DNA from 2 places in the Devosia sp. LjRoot3 genome. Region 2 is predicted to be linked to the other one. Evidence: riboswitches for the same ligand, from Rfam matches in the RefSeq annotation. Region 2 holds a riboswitch; the other holds the start of a gene.
The links. Region 2 has a riboswitch for thiamine pyrophosphate ahead of thiB (thiamine ABC transporter substrate binding subunit). Riboswitches for the same ligand answer to the same signal wherever they lie in the genome.
Positions count from the first base shown of each region.

Region 1: it holds a riboswitch for thiamine pyrophosphate, as region 2 does, so the genes downstream of both, ACSQ2A_RS09980 (YkoF family thiamine/hydroxymethylpyrimidine-binding protein) here and thiB (thiamine ABC transporter substrate binding subunit) in region 2, are expected to answer to the same signal.

Region 1 is NZ_CAXUPK020000002.1:604,986-612,236, reverse strand. Features, by position in the region: gene ACSQ2A_RS10005 (ABC transporter permease) at 1-841, opposite strand, end outside; gene ACSQ2A_RS10000 (ABC transporter permease) at 854-1,822, opposite strand; gene ACSQ2A_RS09995 (aspartate/glutamate racemase family protein) at 2,115-2,816, opposite strand; gene ACSQ2A_RS09990 (flavin reductase family protein) at 2,828-3,445, opposite strand; gene ACSQ2A_RS09985 (GntR family transcriptional regulator) at 3,582-4,250, shown strand; TPP riboswitch at 4,367-4,479, shown strand; gene ACSQ2A_RS09980 (YkoF family thiamine/hydroxymethylpyrimidine-binding protein) at 4,470-5,078, shown strand; gene ACSQ2A_RS09975 (ABC transporter permease) at 5,090-5,887, shown strand; gene ACSQ2A_RS09970 (ABC transporter ATP-binding protein) at 5,884-6,633, shown strand; gene ACSQ2A_RS09965 (ABC transporter substrate-binding protein) at 6,699-7,251, shown strand, end outside.
Region 2 is NZ_CAXUPK020000002.1:293,220-300,470, forward strand. Features, by position in the region: gene ACSQ2A_RS08525 (thiamine/thiamine pyrophosphate ABC transporter permease ThiP) at 1-51, opposite strand, end outside; gene thiB (thiamine ABC transporter substrate binding subunit) at 207-1,211, opposite strand; TPP riboswitch at 1,280-1,381, opposite strand; gene ACSQ2A_RS08535 (thiamine diphosphokinase) at 1,415-2,095, shown strand; gene ACSQ2A_RS08540 (autotransporter outer membrane beta-barrel domain-containing protein) at 2,099-4,651, opposite strand; gene ACSQ2A_RS08545 (helix-turn-helix transcriptional regulator) at 4,869-5,867, shown strand; gene rpoH (RNA polymerase sigma factor RpoH) at 5,914-6,780, opposite strand; gene ACSQ2A_RS08555 (RluA family pseudouridine synthase) at 7,013-7,251, opposite strand, start outside.

The sequences.
Region 1 (7,251 bases), 310 kb from region 2:
TCCACCACATGCCCGAGAACAGGTATTGATTGCCGATGCGGATCAGCGTCCCCAGGGACGGCTGGCCCGGCGGCATGCCGATGCCGAGGAAGGACAGCGTCGCCTCGGTGAGAATGGCCATGCCAAAGCTCAGCGTCGCCGCGACGAAAACCGGGGTCAGCGTATTGGGCAGGATATGCTTGACCATGATGCGCCGCGGCGGCACCCGCAGCAGGCGCGCGGCCATCACATATTCCTTGCCGCGTTCGACAATGGTCTGGGCGCGCACGGTGCGCGCATATTGCACCCAGCCCGATAGCGTGATGGCAAGAACCAGCACGGCCGAGGCGCCGATTTCGCGCAGGTCGGGCGGTAGCATCTGGCGCACGATGGCCGAGACGAGAATGGCGATAAGGATGGTCGGGATGGAGAGGACCACGTCGCCGACGCGCATCAGGAGGTTATCGACGACGCCCCCGAAATAGCCGGCGATGAGCCCGAAGCTGAGGCCGATCACCAGCGAAAACGACACCGCGGCGAGGCCAATCAGCAGCGAGGTGCGCGTGCCATAAAGCATGACCGAGAGCATGTCACGGGCCTGCGTGTCGGTGCCCAGGATATAGGGCCATTCGCTGCCCTCGACCCAGATCGGCGGCAGTTCGGACTTCCACATGTCGAGCTGCATCGCGTCATAGGGATTTTGCGGCGCGATGAGCGGGGCAAGGAAGGCCGAGAGCACCAGTGCGGTCAGCAGCACGGCCGCAAAGCGGGCCGGAACCGAGTGGGAAAAGGACCACCAGAGATCGCTGCGACGGATGCGCTCGATCAGCGAGGGACGTTGGGGTGTGGACTGGATCGACATGGCTCGCTTCCCCTATTTGGCGCCGCGCAGGCGGGGGTCGATCACCGCGTAGAGGATGTCGACCATGGTGTTGAGGAAAACGAAGATGAAGGAGACGATGCAGAGATAGGCCGCCATGACCGGGATATCGACGAAGGTCACGGCCTGGATGAACAGCATGCCCATGCCCGGCCACTGGAAGACTGTTTCGGTGATCAAGGCGAAGGCGATCAGCGTGCCGATATTCATGGCGGTGAGGGTCACCACGGGCATGAGGCAATTGCGCAGGGCGTGGCGGAAATAGATGCGGAAGCGCGGAATGCCGCGGGCCCGGGCAAATTTGACGAAGTCCGAGCGCATGACCTCGAGCATTTCGGCGCGGACGAGCCGCATGACCAAGGTCACCTGATAGAGCGAGAGCGAAATCGAGGGCAGGATCAGCGCGAGAAGGCCGGTGCGGGTGAGAAAACCGGTCGACCACCAGCCCAATTCGACCACATCGCCGCGCCCGAAGGCGGGCAGCAGGCCGAGCGAGACCGAAAAGACCAGAATGAGCAGAATGCCGACCACGAAACTGGGGAGCGACACCCCGATAATCGAGCCGAATTGCAGGATTTCCGAATACCAGGCGCCGCGTTTTATCGCCGTCAGCACGCCTAATGGCAGGCCGACAAGGAGCGAGAGGATCGTGGCGACGATCACCAGCTCCATGGTGGCGGGGAAACGCTCGGCGATCAGACCAAGGACTTCCTGGCCATTGCGGTAGGAAATGCCGAAATTGCCCTGGGCCGCATTGGCGACGAAGCGGGTATACTGGACGAGGAAATTATCGTTGAGGCCGAGCTTTTCGCGCAGCAGCTCCTTATCGGCCTGGGTCGTCTGCTCGGTGGACATCATATCCACCGGATCGCCCGCCAGGCGGAAAATCAGGAAGGCCAGAAAGGCCACGGTCAGCATCACCAGTAGAGCATTGGCTAGCTTTTTGATGATGAAGACCAGCATTGGCTATTTCCCGTTTGGCAAAGAGAGCTTTGGGACGGCAACCGGGCGCATGGCCAGGCACTGACCGGGATTGCCGGTCATTCCGTCATTTCGGGACGCCATGGCGCTCCCGGCAAAACCCATCTTTTCCTCCATCCTCCAGCGGCCTTCTCCTGACCGCATGGTTGCATCCTTACCGCCGAGCAAACTCGTGTCAATCATATTGTCGACAATTATGCCGACATTATTACCCGCAAGATGCGCGCAAAGAGTTCGGCAATCGGCGCGACAAGACGCGATTGCCCGGCAACACTCAGTCCTTCTGACGAGGAAAGGCGTAGGAATTAGCCTTGGACGTGCGCAGCCCCGCCCCGACCAAAGCCTCGGCTGCCTTGATGGCAACGACGATGCCATCGATAACGACGACGCCAGTGGCCGCGGTCAGTGCATCGGTCATTTCGGACATGCCCGCGCACCCCAACACCACGGCCTCGGCACGGTCCTCGTCGCGGGCCCGTGCGATCTCGGCGAGAAGCAGATCGAAGGCGCGCTCGGGCTCGGCTTCGAGCGTCAGGACTGGCAGATCGATGCAACGGACGCGGCGGCAATGCTGGCTGGCGCCATAGCGCAGCACCAAGTCTTCGATGGCCGGCACGGAGCGCGGCAACGTGGTGATGATGGAAAAGCGCTTGGCGACGACCATGGCCGCCTGAACGGCCGCTTGGCAAATTCCAAGCACGGGCCCGGCGGCATATTCGCGGGCAGCATCGAGGCCGGGATCGTCGAAACAGGCGATGACGGTGGCCTCGGCACCAGCAGCTTCGGCCGCACGAATGTCGGCCAGCATGGCGGGAACCGATAGAGCTTCGTCGGAGAAGCCCTCGATGCTGACGGGGGTGCCGCTACCGGTGCGCGCATCGATCACCGTGCCAGGAGAGGCCACGCGCTGGGCCGTGCGCAGTGCCTGCTCCGTCATTGACGCGGTAGAATTGGGATTAATCAGCAGGATTTGCATGGCTTTGGCATCTATTTCTTTAGGTCCGCCAGCGCGGGAGCTTTGAGGACAAACTGCTGATCAGAGACGATGTAATTGTCGGCATGGAGCCGGGCGATGGGGTGATAGACCTCGGGATTGACGTAGCGCTGCTGCTCGTCGAGGCAATCGGGCCTTATGTGCATGTGCACCACTTCGCCCAGGATGATGACGCGGCGCGGATATTCGATGATGCGCTCGACGCGGCACTCCATGGCGCAGGGGCTGGCGGGCAGATAGACGCAATCGATCTGGGCGCCGGGAGCGGTCTCGGCCTCGGCCAAGGCCAGTTCATCGGTATCAGCATCAACCGGCAGACCGCAGATCAACATGGTCTCGGCCAGGGGCATGTCGACCATATTCACGGTGAACTCGTTGGTGCGGCGGATATTGGCGACCGTGTCCTTCTCCTGCCCGTTGAGGCGCGGCTGGATGCCAAGCGCGACGATCGCCGGATCATGGGAAAAGACATTGAAGAAGCTCATGGGTGCGCCGTTGCTATGGCCGTTCGCGGAACGCGTGGTGACGAGCGCAATAGGGCGCGGGCCCACAAAATTGGTGAGCAGGCGATAGCGGTCCATCGGCTCGAGCGCAGTCAGATCGAATTCCATCGCGGTACTTTCAGTCACGGTCACAAGCGCGTCGCACAAAGTCGACATTATTGTCTACAATAACGGCTTTGATTTATGTGGACCAGATGGAAAAAAGAGTTAGAAGTCACAAGGCAACGCTGTCCGGTCCGCACAAATGGCACCCATAACCGTCGAACACATCGCCGAACGCATCTGGCTCTCCATCGCCGAGCGCCGACTGCGTCCGGGGATGCGCCTGAAAGAGGCGGAGCTTGCGGAAATTTTCGGGGTGAGCCGCGCCCGCATCCGTCAGGTCTTGACGGCTCTCGAGCGCGACGGCCTAGTCAAGACCGAGGCCAACAAGGGCGCCATCGTTGCCGAGCCGAGCGCAGAAGAAGCGCGCGACATTTTCCACATCCGGCGGGAAGTCGAGCAGCGCGTGTTGGCCCGGCTCATCGGCCATCTCGATGCCGAAAAGCTGCTCGACCTCTTCGCGCATGTCGCCAAGGAGCGCGCAGCCAACGCCACCAACGACCAGCGCGAGATCATCAAGCTCTCCGGCGGTTTTCACCTCATGCTGGCCGAAATGGCTGGGGCCGATTTCCTCTGGGGGCTGATGCGCGACCTTGTCAGTCGCACGTCGCTGATCACGGCGGCCTTTCGCGATTCAGACAAATACAATTGCGGACCGGACGAGCACGAAGAGCTGCTGATGCATCTCAAGAACGGCGACCTGCAAAAGGCGCAGCATGCAATGGTCCATCACCTCGAGCATGTCGAAAATGAGCTCAAGCTCTCCGGCAACCTCGACCTCGCCCGCAGCCTCAAGGACGCACTGCTGTAGCTTTCAAAGCGGATAGGTAGGCATGCGAGGGCAAGACCTCATGGGGCAGTCCTGCCCGGCGCCGAGATAGTTGAAATCCTCACTTGCGCGATCGTCCCTGGCTCGCCTATGGTCGCACCATTCCACAGGGGTGCTCCGTAGAGTCGGGGCTGAGATGAAGGCGGCAAGCCTTCGGACCCTACAGCTGATCTGGGTAATACCAGCGGAGCGAGGCGGGCTATGTTCTCTGGCGCACAAATTTCCCTTTATCCGATGGCCGACGATTTCGTCGGCATCATCATGAGTGCCCTTTCGGCGCTTGATCCCTATCGGGATCGCCTGCGCATCGAGACCGATGACGTTTCCACACTTCTCGTCGGGCCGCCGGAAGTCCTGTTCCCGGCCATGCGGGACCTTTTCAGCGCAGCTGCAAGGACTGGTGTTCATTGCACCCTCTCGGCGGCAATTTCACGCGGCTGTCCGGGCGAACCAGATGACGCCATCTGTCAATCGGGGCATTTCGCCGGTCCAATGGCTCCGCTTGCCGAACGTCAGCAAGCTGCTCTGGCCGCAGTTGCCGATGCACCGACAATGAACGTTTTCTCGGTCGCCCAGTTCTCGCTCTACGTCATGGGGCAAGGGAACCACATGGACGAAATTTACGGCTGCATCGACTTCCTGAAAAACTCGGGCACCTTCGAGACGTCCAAGCACTTCTGCACCAAACTCAACGGCGATACCGGCGCCTTGTTTGCCACCCTGGAACAGGCTTTCTGTCGCTTCGGGCCGCCCGAGGGGCATGTCACCATCGATCTCACGGTTTCGGCCAACAGCCCCAGCGCCCGCTAAGCGTTGGAGCCATGATGTCGATCGGATCCGCTCCTTTGCGCGCCATTGCGCGTCTTTCCAGTCATGCTGGTCCGGCCGTGTTGTCGGTTGCCACGCTCGTCCTTGGCTGGGAAGCCTATGTGCACTTCTCGGGTACTTCGCCGACGGCACTGCCGGCGCCTTCGAGAATTCTGCTGCAGGCCTTTGAACAACGCGAGGCACTCGCAAGTCACAGCCTGGCGACGCTCCAGGCCACCACCTTCGGCTTCAGCTGTTCGCTGATTGCCGCATTTATCTTCTCGCTTCTGGTGGACTTCTTCCCGCCACTGCGAAGGGCGCTGTTCCCGGTCTTCATCATCACTCAAACTCTACCATTGATCGCCATCGCCCCGCTGATCGTGCTCTGGTTCGGCTTTGGACTGACGCCCAAGATCGTGCTGGTCGCCCTGGTGACGTTCTTTCCGATGCTGGTGGCGCTGGCACAGGGTTACGCCGCCACCGACCGCGATCTCGAGGCCTTGCTCACCTCCATGGGGGCCTCGCGTTGGCGCATCTTCACCATGGCGCGACTGCCGTCCTCCCTGCCCTATTTCTTCGCCGGCCTGCGGATTTCCATCACCTACGCGGTCGTCGGCGCGATCTTCTCGGAATATGCCGGCGCCGCCAAAGGACTTGGAATCTACATCCTCAATGCCAAGAACAATTTTCGTCCCGACCTGGTGCTGGCCGCTGTTTTCGTCAGCGCGACGGTGACCCTGGCCCTTTTTGGGGCCACGGTTTTAGTCCAACGCGCCGCCATGCCGTGGGCCCGCCCCGGGGAGAGCCGATGAGCACGGCGGGTCTGGAAATGCGGGGTGTGAGTAAGGGCTTCGATGGCAACACCGTGCTGCATGACATAAGTCTCTTCGTGCGCCCGGGTGAGTTCGTCTCCATCGTTGGACCGTCCGGGGCCGGGAAGTCCACAATACTCAATCTGCTGACCGGGGCGTTGGAACCGGATGGCGGCGAGATTCTGTTCGACGGCAGCCCCCTGATACCGGGCCGGCACCGCTTCGCCTTCATGCCGCAACGCGATGCGCTGATGCCTTGGCGTCGCGTCATCGACAACACGACGCTTGGCCTGGAAGTATCCGGTATGTCCCGCAGCGCCGCACGCGACAAAGTCCGTCCACTGTTCGCCGAATTCGGCCTCAATGGCTTCGAGTTCCACTATCCCGCCCAATTGTCAGGCGGGATGCGCCAGCGCGCCGCGCTCTTGCGGACCGTGGTCCAGGGCAAACCCATCCTGCTACTCGACGAACCGTTCGGCGCTCTCGATGCCCTCACCCGCACCCGCATGCAGCGCTGGCTTGCCGAGATGTGGACGCGTCATCGTTGGACCGTGCTCCTGATCACCCACGATGTGCGTGAGGCAACCCTGTTATCCGACCGGGTCTATGTGCTTTCCGCCCGCCCGGCTCAGGTCGACCGCACAATCCAGGTGTCCTTGACACATCCCAGACCCCCTACGGGTTCTGCCGCGCTGGCCGCGATCGAGTCCGAAATCCTGCAAACGCTGTTCAAAGCCGAGGTTTGACCATGCCCCTCTTTCGTCCTACTGCCGCTCTTCTCATTGCTACGTTGGCCACAACTGTGCCCGTCATGGCGCAACCAACGCCGGTAACCATGGCGCTGGATTGGACGCCCAACACCAACCACATCGGCCTCTATGTGGCGGAAGCGAAGGGCTTCTACGATGAAGCTGGTCTGGACGTGCAGATCCTGCCCTATTCGGATACCTCCGCCGCTACCCTCATTGCCAACCGCGTCGCCGATTTTGGTGTTCTCGGGTCCATCGGCCTCTTCATCCAGAAGGCCGCCGGCGCCGATCTGGTTGCAACTTATGCCCTTGTGCAGACGGAAACGGGTCGACTGGTGTTCAATGGCGACCGGCAGGATATCCAAAGCCCCAAGGACCTTGATGGCAAGACCTATGCGGGGTTCGGTGGCGCTTGGGAAGACGTCCTGTTGGGCACAATGATCCGCGATGATGGCGGCAAGGGCGAATATGAGACGGTGACCCTTGGCACCTCGGCCTATGAGGCACTCTACAATGGCGCCGTTGATTTCACCCTTGAAGTTTACACTTGGGAGGGCGTGAAGGCGGAGCGTGACGGTCGCAAACAGCGCGCGTTCCGCTATGCCGATTTCGGGG
Region 2 (7,251 bases):
GAGAACGCTTGAAACGACAATGCGGGCGCGGCGGGGCGGAAGGGTCAGCATTTCTGGTCGCACGCGCCGGCGGGCACCCTCCCCCTTGCGGGGAGGGCTGGGGAGGGGGACGGGAGCCACGATGGTGCCGTGCTTGCCGCCACCCCCTCCCAACCTCCCCCGTCAAGGGGGAGGTGCTGCATCGTGCTTGTGGCCTGCATCTTTGCCTACTGAACCGCCGCCAGCATCTCGTCGATCCAGGCGGAGGAATTAGCCAAAATATCCTCATCGCTCAGGCGCAGGGTCTTTTCCGGCTGCGGCAGGGTGGCAAAGGCGGGATTGAGATCGGCACCGAGATCAACAACCGGGAACATCCAGTTGGTCGTCGGGATGATCTTCTGGCCCTCGGGCGAGGCGAACCAGGCGAGGAATTGCTTGGCCAGTTCCTGCTGGTCCGAAGACTTCAAAACGCCGGCTACTTCGATCTGCGGATAGTGCCCCTCTTCGAACAGCGCCGCCTTGATGGTCTCATCCTTGTCTTCGATGATGTGATAGCCGGGCGAGGTCGTGTAGGAGAGCGCCATATCGGCTTCGCCATCGAGGAAGAGCGAATAGCTCTCGCTCCATTCGCGCGTCACGGTGAGGATGTGCGGCTTGAGGCCGGCCCAGATTTCAGAGGCGCGATCGCCATAGGCGGCCTTGATCCAGAGCACGAGCCCGAGACCGGGCGTCGCCGAACGCGGATCCTGCACCACGATCTTGAAATCTTCCGGCATGGCGATCAGCTCTTCGAACGACTTTGGCGGCGTTGCCGTCCGGTCCGTGTCGTACATGAAGGCAAAGTGCGAGTAATCGAACGGCACGAATTGCGCATCGGTCCAGGCTTCGGGCAGCGCCAGCCTATCGAGCGTCAGGCCGTGGTCGGCGAAGAGCCCGGTCGCGCGCGCTTCCCCAGCAATGGCGGTATCGAGACCAACGATGAGATCGGCTTCCGTCGTCGCGCCTTCGAGCTGCACGCGGCGCAGCGTACCGATGGAACTATCGGCAGCGACCCAGTTCAGCTTGCAGCCGCAGACCGGCTCGAACGCGGCCGAAAGCTGCGGCCCGGGGCCCCACTCGGCGGCAAAGCCGTCATAGGTGTAGATGGTGAGCGTGGGCACGTCCTGCGCATGTGCAGAAACAGCAGACAATCCAATAAGGACCGCAAGCGCCATGGAGGTGGACTTGACCATTTGGTCATCCCTTCAACGGTTGCGGCCATGGGAGAAGGGTATGTGTCAATGGGAAGAGCACGAAAAGGCACCCTTGCCATCTCGAACTTCCTCCGCCAGCATGACCTGGTTCAGGTTCAATGGGTAACTCTCAGCTCCGGCAGCTATCCGGAACACCCCAGCGAGACGGGTCGGACCTTATTGAGAGAAATGTGACAGTGCAAGTGACTTCAGAACGCGAGCCCAATGGGTCGCCGCTGGTCTTTGATCGCCCCCTCGCCATTGTCGGCGGCGGCACGGTGGACGGCGCTTTGCTTCGCGAATTGGCCGAAAAAGGGGTGGTGTTGATCGGGGCCGATGGCGGCGCCGACACGATCGATGCGGCGGGCCTTTTGCCCGATGCCATCATCGGCGATCTCGATTCGCTGACGAACCGCGCCGGCTGGGAAAGCCGCACGCGCGTCATCCACATCCCCGAACAAATCACCACCGATTTCCAGAAGGCCCTCTATTCAACCGAGGCGCCTGTCACCCTTGCGCTCGGCATGACCGGCAAGCGCCTCGACCACACCCTCGCCGCCCTCAGCGCCGTGCTGCAATATGCACCAAGCCGCCGGCTCATGCTGGTCGACGAGGTCGATGTGGCGCTCGCCGTTACCGGGCCCATTGCCTTTGAAGCGGGCAAGCGCGAGCGCGTCTCGATCCACCCGCTGGTGCCCATCCGCTTCCGCAGCTCGACGGGACTTTTCTATCCCATGGATGGCCTGCTGCTGGAGCCTGGCGGCCTCATCGGCACGTCGAACGAGGGGACGGGTGGACCCGTTGAAGTCCTCCCCGAGGATGAGACGCCGTGGCTTCTCATTCTCGCAAAGGAACGCCTCTGGGATCTGATCGGCGCGGTTTGAGTGTCAATAGTGTCCGGCCAGCGTCGCCTTGAACACGTGGCTCTGGCCGGCATTCGACAGGATGCCGTCATAGCTTAGGTCGAACTCCATCTCCTTGACCGTCTTCCAGCCCAACCCGGCTTCGAGGACCAATGCGTCAGTCGCCAGGGGTGCACCGGCGACGGTAAAATTGTCGCCGCTGGCAAAGGCATGGGTGGATTTTGGCGTATCGGCGAAGGCATGCCGCCAGCCGAGGCCGCCACCAAAGCTCACTGTCGAGCCGTCTTCGAGCACCAGTTCGCGCTCGATATCGAGGCCGAGCGTGGTGAACAGCGCCGCGCTCACCCCATTGGCCACATTCAACGCTGCCGGCCCGCCCGCCTCGGTAAAACCGCCGCTGGTCGCCACCACATAGGCGCCCTCGCCATAGGGACGCAGCACGAAGGCGGGCAGAACGAAATCGTGGGAAAGACGTCCGAAGGCCTGCGTGGTCGTCGCGCCAGAATTGCCGGTCAGGGTGGCGGAGAAGCGCCGCCCCATGTCGAACTTTCGCTGGGTATCGATACTGTGCAGGGCGAGATCCAGCCCCAGATCGAGAGCCGTGGCGCCCCATTCGGTGCCGGCATAGGCACCAAGCCCAATGGTATTGATCGTTCCAGTGGTCGAGCGGTCGGGAATGGAGAGCCCCGCTGTACCGCCGTGGACCAGGAGGCCCGCCAGCCATTCGCCAAGATAGGCATCGGCGCCTGCGGCGAGATCGAAGCCGCCGGCCCCGACCGCTGCAGCATTGCCGTCGGACGCAAGCGAAACATCGCTGGCCTCGACCAGTGCCCACATTCCTTCCTCATCATGGGCGAGGCGATCGAAGGCCGCCTCTCGTGGCAAGCGGGATTTTTCGAGCAGCACCGAGCGAACCGAGGCATGAGCTTCGCCCGAGAGGTTGTCGAGCGCCTGCCGCGCCGCGGGCACCGTCAGGGTGAGCATGGACTGGACGACGGGATTGTTGGTCGCCAACGTATCGAGTGCCTTGGCCACGGCCTGCTGGTTCGGCGTCTCCGCGCCCACGACGAAGTTGGAGCTTTGGAAGAGCGTCACGAAGGCATTTTGCCCGTCATAGCTCAGCACCGGTGTTATGAAGGCCAGGTTCGTCGTGGCATTGGTAAAGGTGCCCGTCAGTCCCATGGACGCATGGATGATGTTGTAGCTATTGCCCACCAGATAGTCGGGCGATGCAGAGACCCGAACCGTGCCGCCGTTGAGCGTCGCGGTATTGGCGATAATGAGGTCCGACTGGCCCGCCGAATCGACCTCGACATCGTAGAAGGAACCCGCATTGAAGGTGACATCGGTCGCTAGCACCGTTCCGATGGAATTGCCGGGCGCCACGGTGCCGCCTGCTCCGACTGCGATGGTACCAAGCTGCCCTGTACCCCCAACGCTGCCGCTGCCTGACACATTGAGCGTGCCGCCCAGCTTGTCGACGATGATCAGCTTGCCGCCCGTCACATTGGTCGTGCCGGTGAAGCCCTGGGAATCCGCGGTGAGTGTCGTGGCGCCAGAGACATGGTTGATGGTGCCGTTGCCCTGGATTTGTCGGATAAGGCTGTAGGCGGTGTCGGTGTGGTTGAAGTTTAGCGTGCCATTGCCCGCCCCAAACTGGATGGGGCCAGTCGCCGACAAGGTGCCTGCCGCCCGTGCAGTCTGCCCAAGTGCCGACCCGATATTGATGGTGCCTGTGCTCGTGGCATGTTGGGCGATCTGGATTGTCGCCGCAGATGCGGCGATACCACCATCCCATACGGTCAGCGTACCGCTACCGTCCTCGCCGACCACGAGATTGCCGAGTGCGGCAAGGGTCGAGCCGCTGCCGCTGACAGCGATCGTGCCGACCCCCGACGATGCCTGTCCGATCGAAATCTGGCTTGCCTCCAGAAGTGCGCCGTTGTGGACAAGCAGTCCACCTTCGCCATTCTGTCCGATCGCAATGCCCAAAGACGTCGTCAGCAAGGTTCCGGTGTCCGACACCGTGATCGTGCCCTTCGATCCCAGTGCTTGACCGGCCACAAGGTAGGTCATTGCGGCCGTCGCCCCGCCCGAGATGGCAACCGCGCTTTCCCCTGTCACGCCGGCAGTCATGCCGGAGCTGCTGGTCAATGCGGTCCCTGCGCCGGAAATCAGCAGGTTGCCAATGCTGCCGACATCCAAGCCGAGGTTCAACGCGCCCGCGTTCAGGGTGCCGCCGTTAAGAATCTGGAGAACGCCGTTTCCGGTGCCGGTACCGATCCTGACAGCACCTGTATTGCCGACTATGCCGTCGAGTTGCGGTCCATGGGGCGTGTTGGTCTCGACGGTGGTCACGTCGCCTGCGGTCGGTACGCCGCTATCCCAGTTGCCGGCGTCGCTCCAGTCGGCGCTGTTGGCACCGCTCCAACTCGTTTGCCCCAAAGCAGGAATCGCGATGATAGCCAGTGTGGTTGTCGCCAGGAGGCAGATGGCGATGGAGCGTAGTATAAGGCCCTTATGCTGTTGAAGCGCTGTCTTCTGCCAAAGCTGTGTAGCAGGGTGTACTGGGGTCATCTATGCCTCGAATGGACGCGCTCCGGGCGCTTGACGCAGAGACATCACATTCGGCCTGCCTCGTCTTGACGCTGCACGACAGATGGCTTGGCGCCATACGACATCGCCTGTTGTGGATCCGCCGATGTGTCGAAAATGCCGCCTTATCAGGGTGTTGTCGGCTTGACGTGCCCTTGCGGTGATCCAATAGTCGCGGTCTCCGCGGAGCATTTCGGCAATGACGATACTGGGGCAATCGTTCGCTTCTCCGGCGCCAACGCTGCGCTTTTCGATCAGCGCCGCGCCTATCGATAGACGGGCGTCGGCCATGGCCGATTTCCTCGTCGAACTGATGCGCACCGAAGTTCACTTGCCCGACGAGGACACACCGTTTCGCTACGAGGCACAGCTGCGCGTCGTACAGGGCGCCAGTTGGGGCAGCGCCCGCTCTTCGGCTATCGTCACAAGGCGCACGCGGCAGCTGCTCAAAGACGATCAGGATCATGTCATGCTGGTCATGCCGGGTGCAAAAATGGTCCTGCAAAGCCCAGGCAAAGACGATCTGGTCATAGCGGCCGGCGAGGCAATGCTGCTGTCGCATCAGCGCGAATCCCAGATCATCGTGCCGAGCTTCCAGCACAATTGGGCGCTGCGTGTGCCGCATCGCGATCTCGCGGCCCTTGTGCCTGGGCTTGGCGCGGCACCGCTCACGGTCTTGCGGCAGAACACGCCCATGCTGTCGCTCTTGCGACGCTATGGGCAATTGCTCGATGCAGAGCCGCTTGCTGATCCGATGGAGCAGGCGTTTGTGGCGCGCCAGCTTCTGCAGATGCTGGCACTGGCCGTCGGGACAGCGCCCGATCTGGCACGGCATATCGAACAGGAAGCGGTGGCGCCGGCCCGTCTTGCCGCGATTGAAGCTGATATCGTGGGTAATCTCGGCAACACCAATCTGAATCTGAACTGGGTCGCGGCGCGACACGGCCTTTCGCCACGCCATCTGCAGCGACTTCTAGCGCAGCGCGGCACCAGCTTTTCCGACTTTGTTGGGAGTAGCCGCCTCGGCAAGGCACGGCAGATGCTCGAAGATCCGCGATTGGCCTCGCGCTCCGTCGTCAGTATTGCGCTCGAATGCGGTTTTCCCGAAGCCTCGTCGCTCAATCGAAGCTTTCGGCGCGCCTATGGCATGACGCCGACCGATGCGCGCGTCGCAGCGCTATCGCTCAGGCACAAATGAAAAGGCCGGCCAAAATGGCCGGCCTTCGGATCAATGTTGGTCGGGCTTAGTGCTGCGCAGCTTGCTGCACGGCTTCCTGTACCTTTTCAAAGGCGCGGACTTCGATCTGGCGGATGCGCTCGCGGCTGACGTCATATTGCTGGGCCAGTTCTTCAAGCGTCGCGGGATTATCCTGCAGGCGGCGGGCCTGGAAGATGGCGCGTTCGCGTTCGTTGAGCACGTCCATGGCCTGGTTGAGCAGGGTCATGCGCTCGTCGAATTCCTGGGTTTCACCCAGGCTCGTTTCCTGGTCCGGCGTGTCATCGACCAGCCAATCCTGCCATTCCGATGAGCCTTCGTCTGCCCGCATGGGCGAATTGAGCGAAGCGTCGCCGGAGAGGCGCGCATTCATCGACACAACGTCGTCTTCGGTCACCTTGAGCGTCGTGGCGATCTGCTTGATCTGGTCGGGATGGAGGCTGCCATCGTCCAGGGCTGCGATCTGTCCCTTTACCTTCCTGAGGTTGAAGAACAGACGCTTTTGCGCGGCGGTGGTGCCGATCTTCACGAGGCTCCACGAACGCAGCACATATTCCTGGATGGCGGCACGGATCCACCACATGGCATAGGTCGCAAGCCTGAAACCCTTTTCGGGTTCGAAGCGCTTGACCGCATGCATGAGGCCGACATTGCCTTCGGAAATGACTTCAGAGATCGGCAGGCCATAGCCACGATAACCCATGGCGATCTTGGCGACGAGGCGCAGATGGCTTGTGATCAGCTTCTGGGCCGCGCCTGGATCGGCATGTTCCTTGTAGCGCTTGGCGAGCATGTATTCTTCATCCGGTTCCAACATGGGGAACTTGCGGATTTCCTGCAGATAGCGGCTGAGACCGCCTTCAGAGGAGAGGACGGGCAGATTGGTTTGGGCCATGGACGCACCCCCTTTCGTATCCCCCGCATTGCGCGGGCGGAAGAATCTTCCCCTGTCCGTACGGCACAGGCGAAGACGCACCGCCTAATATAGGCGGCAGTTTGTCGATTTTAAGAGGCAGAAACCCGATCCAACGTTACAATTTGGATAAGGTTCCCGCTGGCATTTTTGATGTGCCTCAAACACTACGTGCCAGCGGGCCTTTCGGTTCGATCACCCTTGAGTGATGCCGTCAGCGCGCAAAGGCCTTGTCGAAGGGCTCAAGCGCATCCTGCAGCGCCTGCAGATCGTCGGGCAGGTCTGCCTCGAACATCATTTCTTCGCCTGTTACCGGATGCTCGAAGCCGAGTTCGGCGGCGTGCAGCGCCTGGCGCCCGAGCGCGCGAACGGCATTGGCCAGTTCCTCGGGCAGGCGGTTGACCTTGGTGACATAGCCCGAGGCATAGACCTGGTCGGCAACGAGCGGATGGC